2 regions of the Streptomyces sp. NPDC053426 genome follow, and region 2 is predicted to be linked to the other one. Evidence: riboswitches for the same ligand, from Rfam matches in the RefSeq annotation. Region 2 holds a riboswitch; the other holds the start of a gene.
What was found. Region 2 has a riboswitch for glycine ahead of gcvT (glycine cleavage system aminomethyltransferase GcvT). Riboswitches for the same ligand answer to the same signal wherever they lie in the genome.
Positions count from the first base shown of each region.

Region 1 (3,395 bases), on a different contig from region 2:
CAGCATCGCGGTCTCGGAGCGGTGCTGCTGGAAGACGGGGTGGGTCAGGTACTCGTCGTTGCGCAGCAGGGCGTCGGGCAGCGTGTCCCGCGCGGCCGCGTCCAGGGTCTCGATGTCGCCCTCGACGCCGAAGGCGCTCCACACGGCGCTCAGCCGCTCCCGGGTGGTGGTCTCGTCGCAGGCGATCGAGACGTGGTCGGCGTCGACGAGACGCAGGTTGACGCCGTTGTCGCGGGCGGCGGCGACGACCTCTGCGGCCCGCCCGGCGACGCGCACGGTCAGCGTGTCGAAGTAGGAGCCGTGCACGATCTCGGCCCCGCCGGCCCGCAGGCCCTCGGCGAGGACGGTGGCGTACCGGTGGGTGCGCCGGGCGATCAGCCGCAGTCCCTCCGGGCCGTGGTAGACGGCGTACATGCCGGCCATGACGGCGAGCAGCACCTGGGCGGTGCAGATGTTGCTGGTGGCCTTCTCGCGGCGGATGTGCTGCTCACGGGTCTGCAGGGCGAGGCGGTAGGCCTTGTGCCCGTCCGCGTCGACGGAGACGCCGACGAGCCGCCCGGGCAGGCTGCGCGCCATCTTCTCCTGCACGGCCATGTAGCCGGCGTGCGGCCCGCCGAAGCCCATCGGCACACCGAAGCGCTGCGTGGTGCCGACCGCGATGTCCGCGCCCAGCTCACCGGGCGACTTCAGCAGCGCGAGGGCGAGCAGATCGGCGGCGACGGTGACGAGCGCGCCCAGCTCGTGCGCCTGGTCGATCACCGGCTTGATGTCGCGCACGGCACCGGAGGCGCCCGGGTACTGGATCAGTACGCCGTTGATCTCGCGCCCGGCGACCTCGGCGGGGATGCCCTCGCTCAGGTCGGCGACGACGACCTCGACGCCGGTCGGCTCGGCACGGGTCTCGATCACCGCGATGGTCTGCGGCAGCGCGTCCGCGTCGACCAGGAACAGGCCCTTCTTGTTCTTGCCCATGCGCCGCGACAGCGCCATCGCCTCGGCGGCGGCGGTGCCCTCGTCGAGCAGCGAGGCGCCCGAGGTCGGCAGGCCGGTGAGTTCGGCGACCACGGTCTGGAAGTTCAGCAGCGCCTCGAGCCGCCCCTGGGAGATCTCCGGCTGGTACGGCGTGTACGCCGTGTACCAGGCGGGGTTCTCCATCACGTTGCGCAGGATGACGGGCGGGGTGAAGGTGCCGTAGTACCCGAGTCCGATCATGGAGCCGAGCACCTCGTTGCGGTCGGCCAGGGAACGCAGCTCGGCCAGCACCTCGGCCTCGCTCCGGGCACCCGGCAGGTCCAGCGCGTCGGCGTTCTTGATGACGTCCGGCACGGCGGCGGCCGTCAGCTCGTCCAGCGAGCCGTAGCCGACCTGCGCGAGCATCTTGGCCCGGGCCTCGTGGTCGGGGCCGATGTGGCGCTGCTCGAAGGGGATTCCCTGTTCGAGCTCGGAGAGCGGAGTGCGAGGGGCGGTCATTGAGGAGGCCTCCTGGTCCGACGACCTTCGAGGGGCACCACGGCGCGGGTGCCCGGACGGCCTCCCCCTCTGTCATCTCAACCTGAGAGCTTCACCGGACGGCCCGAAGGCGCCCGACTTTCACCGTCGGTGAGAGCGGAAGCCGTCGACACCCGCTCTGCTTTCCAGAGTGACCTCGTCCGTGCGGTACGTGTGCCTGAGAGATTCCGGGGAGGATTTGCTCCTTCGGCGCCCCCGATGGTGTCCGGAGGGCTCTCCCGCACGGGGTCAGCAGCCGTCTGCCAGCGTACCAGCGAGCACCCCACCAGAACTTTCGAGTGGCCGTCCAGCCGATTGTGCCGTTCTGTAGTGCTTACGGATGAGTTTGCGACCAGTGGAGGGCCTGTGCAGACCGACATCGATCCGCGCCACCTGATCGGCCGCAAGGCGTTCGACCGCAACGGAAACCGGATCGGCACCATCGACGAGATCTACCTCGACGACGCCACCGGCGTACCGGAGTGGGCGGCGATACGCACCGGCCTGTTCAGCAGGGACGCCTTCGTCCCCCTGGAACCCAGCGACCTCGTCGACGGCGCCCTCCACGTCCCCTTCGAACGCGCCCTCATCAAGGACGCCCCCGACTTCGGCGTGGGCCGCCATCTCTCCCCCGAACAGGAACTCCAGCTCTACCACCACTACGGCCTGGACCTCGCCGCTCCCCCGCCCCTCCCGGACCGCGACTTCGGCAAACTCGCCGGGAACGACAAGCCGGCCTGATCCGCCCCGCTCACCGGCTCTCCGCCCGCGTCCCTCCACCGGCCCCCGCGCCCTCGTCCTCCCCTGGTCTCCGGGACACCAGCGGCAGCGGATCCGCCGGTTGCAGAGCCGGATCGTCGACGCGGAAGGTCTTCACCCGGCCCGGCTCCGAGTCGGGTGTCTCGAAGCGCGCCGTGACCCGGCCCAGCCCGCTGCCCTGCACCCATCCGTGCCCGTACACGGCGTGCCGTACGTCGTGCCCCGCCGGCCAGCGCCGCTCGGCGGGCGTCTCCTGCTCCGGCGCGGGCGCGGCCTCGGCCTCCTCGTGCGGGAGGTCGTCGGCGGGGACGCCCGCGGCCTGCGCGAACAGGTCCTCCTGCGTGTAGTCGGCCAGCCCGCTGACCCCGACGCCCAGCAGCCGCACCCCGCCCGTCGTGTCGACCGAGTCCAGCAGCCGCGCGGCCGCCTCCCGCACCACCGCCGGATCGTCCGTGGGGCCCCGCAGCGTCTCGGACCGGGTGAGGGTCGAGAAGTCGTACCGGCGCACCTTCAGCACGATGGTCCGCCCCGACAGGCCCGCCTCCCGCAGCCTGCGCACGCACCGGTCCGCGAGCCGCCGCACCTCCGTCCCCACCCGCACCCGGTCGTGGATGTCCACGTCGTACGTGTCCTCGACCGACACCGACTTGGTCTCCCGCTCAGCCACCACGGGCCGCTCGTCCCGGGCCAGCGCCATCGCGAACAGCGCGTGGCCGTGGGCCTTGCCCAGCAGCCGTACGAGCTCGTCCTCCCCGGCCTCGGCGAGCTCGTCGACCGTGTGGATCCCCGCCCGCCGCAGATGGTCACCGGTCGCCGGCCCGACGCCCGGCAGGGTGCGGACCGGCAGCGGCCCCAGCAGGGCCCGCTCCGTGCCCGGCTCGATCAGCACCAGTCCGTCCGGCTTCGCCTGCTCCGAGGCGATCTTCGCCAGCATCTTGGAGGCCGCGAGCCCCACCGACCCGGTGAGCCCCGTGACCGCCCGTATGTCCGCGCGCAGCTTCGCCCCGGCCAGCCGCGCCGACCGCTCGTCCCAGGCCGCGCCGCCGGCCTCCAGGTCCACGAACGCCTCGTCCAGGCTCAGCGGCTCCACCAGCGGTGACAGGGCCCGCAGCAACCCCATCACCTGCTCGCTGATCGACCGGTAGAGA
Region 1 is NZ_JBVJKE010000023.1:97,513-100,907, forward strand. Features, by position in the region: gene gcvP (aminomethyl-transferring glycine dehydrogenase) at 1-1,470, opposite strand, end outside; glycine riboswitch at 1,645-1,740, opposite strand; gene ACZ62B_RS34175 (PRC-barrel domain-containing protein) at 1,855-2,229, shown strand; gene ACZ62B_RS34180 (DNA polymerase IV) at 2,240-3,395, opposite strand, start outside.
Region 1: linked by a shared signal. The riboswitch ahead of gcvP (aminomethyl-transferring glycine dehydrogenase) and the one ahead of gcvT (glycine cleavage system aminomethyltransferase GcvT) in region 2 are both predicted to bind glycine.

Region 2 (3,395 bases):
CTACGGCTCCTCAGCCCTTGATGAAGGCGTCGTACTCGGCGGCGGTCAGCAGGTCGGCCGGCTCGTCGGTGACGCGCACCTTGAACAGCCAGCCGCCCTCGAAGGGGGCGGAGTTCACCAGCGACGGGTCGTTCACCACGTCCTCGTTGACCTCGGTGACCTCACCGCCGACGGGGGAGTACAGGTCGCTGACCGACTTGGTGGACTCCAGCTCGCCGCAGGTCTCGCCCGCGGTCACGCCGTCACCGACCTCGGGGAGCTGGACGAAGACCACGTCGCCGAGCGCGTTGGCCGCGTGCTCCGTGATGCCGACCGTCGACACGCCGTCCTCGGCGGCCGACAGCCACTCGTGCTCCTTGCTGTAACGCAGCTGCGTGGGGTTGCTCATGTCCTGGATTCTCCTGTACGCGGGGGACTGCTGATGAGGGAGGGGACTGCTGTGCGGCGCCGGTGAGCAGGCACGACGTGCTCACCTCACGCGCGGAAAGCCGTCTGAGGACGGTGTCACTTCCGCCGCTTGTAGAACGGCAGCGCCACGACCTCGTACGGCTCGTGGCTGCCGCGGATGTCCACGCCGACGCCCTCGGTGCCGGGCGCGGCGTGGGCGGCGTCGACGTACGCCATCGCGATCGGCTTGCCCAGCGTCGGGGAGGGCGCGCCGGAGGTGACCTCGCCGATCACCTCGCCGCCGGCCACGACCGCGTACCCGGAGCGCGGGACCCGGCGGCCCTCGGCGACCAGGCCGACCAGGACGCGCGGAGGCTCGGACGCGGCGCGCTCGGCGGCCTCGGCGAGCGCCGCACGGCCCACGAAGTCGCCCTCCTTCTCGAACTTCACCACCCGGCCCAGACCGGCGTCGAAGGGCGTGAGGGAGGTGCTCAGCTCATTGCCGTACAGCGGCATGCCGGCCTCCAGACGGAGCGTGTCCCGGCAGGACAGCCCGCAGGGGACCAGGCCGGCGCCCTCGCCGGCCTTGGTGAGCGCCTGCCACAGCTCGGCCGCGTGCTCGGGCTTCACGAACAGCTCGAAGCCGTCCTCGCCGGTGTAGCCGGTACGGGCGATCAGCGCGGGCACACCGGCGACCGTGCCGGGCAGACCGGCGTAGTACTTCAGGCCGTCCAGGTCGGCGTCGGTGAGCGAGGCGAGGATGCCGGGGGACTCGGGGCCCTGCACGGCCAGCAGCGCGTAGGCGTCGCGGTCGTCGCGGACCTCGGCGTCGAAGCCGGCCGAGCGCTCGACGAGCGCGTCGAGGACCGTCCGGGCGTTGGAGGCGTTGGCGACCACCATGTACTCGGCGTCGTCCAGCCGGTAGACGATCAGGTCGTCCAGGATGCCGCCGTCCTCGCGGCAGATCATGGTGTAGCGGGCACGGCCCGGCTTCACGCTGCCGATGTTGCCGACCAGCGCGAAGTCCAGCAGTTCGGCGGCCCCCGGGCCGGTGACGGTGATCTCGCCCATGTGCGAGAGGTCGAAGAGGCCGGCCTTGGTGCGGACGGCGTTGTGCTCGTCGCGCTCGGAGCCGTAGCGCAGGGGCATGTCCCAGCCGGCGAAGTCGGTCATCGTCGCGCCGAGCGAACGGTGCAGGGCGTCGAGCGCGGTCCGGCGGGGTTCGGTACTGCTCATCGGTCGGTCTCCCAGAGGCGATGGGGGTCCCTCCCGCGCGAATTCATTCGGGCGTGGGGGAAGGCGAGGACGTTTCCTCCCCATCTGTCATCGGAACCTGAGAGGTTCGCCATGACCGCCCACGCAGGGGCGCCCTGGCTTGCACCTTGGGTGGAGCCACCGGAGCACTGCTGATGCCCTTCGGCGGCCCGCTTTTCAGATGTGCCTCGCCCGCGCGGTAACGGGGCCTGAGAGATTCAAGGGAGGGACTTGCTCCTTCGGCGCCCCGGCGGCAAACGGTGCCGGGGACTCTCCCGCGCGGATTCAAACGGCCGGTATGCAGTTGGCGCGCACATCATTGCACGCATCGCGGGGGCGCGGCAGGGGGACCCTTCCCAGGGGGTGCACAGGGTGTGCGGGCATCGTCACAGGGGGCTGTGACAAGCCTGTTTCAGGAAACGGACGGAAACGACAGACACCCGGCATTACCTTCTCTTTACACTCGGCGGGGATCGGTACTCGTACCCGGCCCCAGGGGAGGACGATCACGGTGAACAGGACCACGGCGTGCGCCACCACCACGGGCGTCACGCTGCCCCAGCAGCCGGCCGCTCAGGCCCGTCGGGCCCGCGGCGCGCTGCCGGCGCCCGTAGTCCGCGATCTGCGCGCACGGGCCGGCCGCAGCCCGCGCGCCCTGCTCTTCGGACCCCGGGACCTCGTCGTGGTCACCGGGCTGCCCGGCAGCGGCAAGTCCACCCTGATGCGGCGCACGGTGCGCGGCACCCGCGTCGACTCCCAGGACACCCGGGACCGCTGGGACGGCCGCATGCCGCGCCTCCTGCCGTACGCGGTCTACCGCCCGCTGGTCCGCCTCGCCCACTACGCCGGGCTGCGCCGCGTGCTGCGGACCGGGGGGCCGGTCGTCGTGCACGACTGCGGTACGCAGGCCTGGGTGCGCCGCTGGCTGGCCCGCGAGGCCCGCCGCCGGGGCGCGAGCCTGCATCTGCTGCTGCTCGACGTCACCCCGCAGCAGGCCCTGGCCGGCCAGCGCGAACGCGGGCGCGGTGTCTCCCGCTACGCGTTCCTGCGCCACCGCGCGGCGAGCGAGCGGCTGCTGCGCGCGGTGGAGCGGGGCGCGCTGCCGGCGGGCGCGGGTTCGGCGGTCCTGATCGACCGGGACGCGGCGGACGCGCTGCGCCGGGTCGGCTTCACGGGCTGACCGGCGCCGCGGGCCGACGGGTAGCCTTTCCAGCCACAGCAGCGGTTCCAGGCAGCAGGCGGTAGGCAGATGGACTTCCCGGCGGACTTCCCGGCACAGACGCACCCCCACCCGCACGGCGGGTGGCCCGGCAACGAGCTGGAGGAGGTGCTCTCCGCCTCCCTCGGCGTCCCCTCGGCGGGCGGCAGGATCGTCGAGGTGCTGGGCCGCAGCTTCGTCTGGGTCCCGCTGCCGAACGGCGGCGGCCCGGACAGCGGCCCGCTGGACCTGCCCACCATGGAGATCGACGGTCAGGTCCACGTCCCCGTCTTCAGCTCCGAGGAGCAGTTCCGCCAGGTCGTCGGCTCCCACATGTCGTACACGATCGCGCCCGCCGTGGAGTTCGCCCGCGGGCTGCCGCCGCAGGCCGGGATCGCGGTGAACCCCGGCGGCGTGGTCGGCATCCCGCTGCCGCCGCCGGCCGTCGCCGAGCTGTGCCGGGCCGGACGCACCCCGCTGGACGGCCCGGCGACCGGCGGCCGGGTCCGGCTGTTCGAACCCGACTGGCAGGACGACCCGCTGGACTTCCTCGCCG
Region 2 is NZ_JBVJKE010000010.1:84,576-87,970, forward strand. Features, by position in the region: gene gcvH (glycine cleavage system protein GcvH) at 11-388, opposite strand; gene gcvT (glycine cleavage system aminomethyltransferase GcvT) at 505-1,623, opposite strand; glycine riboswitch at 1,698-1,828, opposite strand; glycine riboswitch at 1,829-1,929, opposite strand; gene ACZ62B_RS21095 (AAA family ATPase) at 2,153-2,821, shown strand; gene ACZ62B_RS21100 (enhanced serine sensitivity protein SseB) at 2,891-3,395, shown strand, end outside.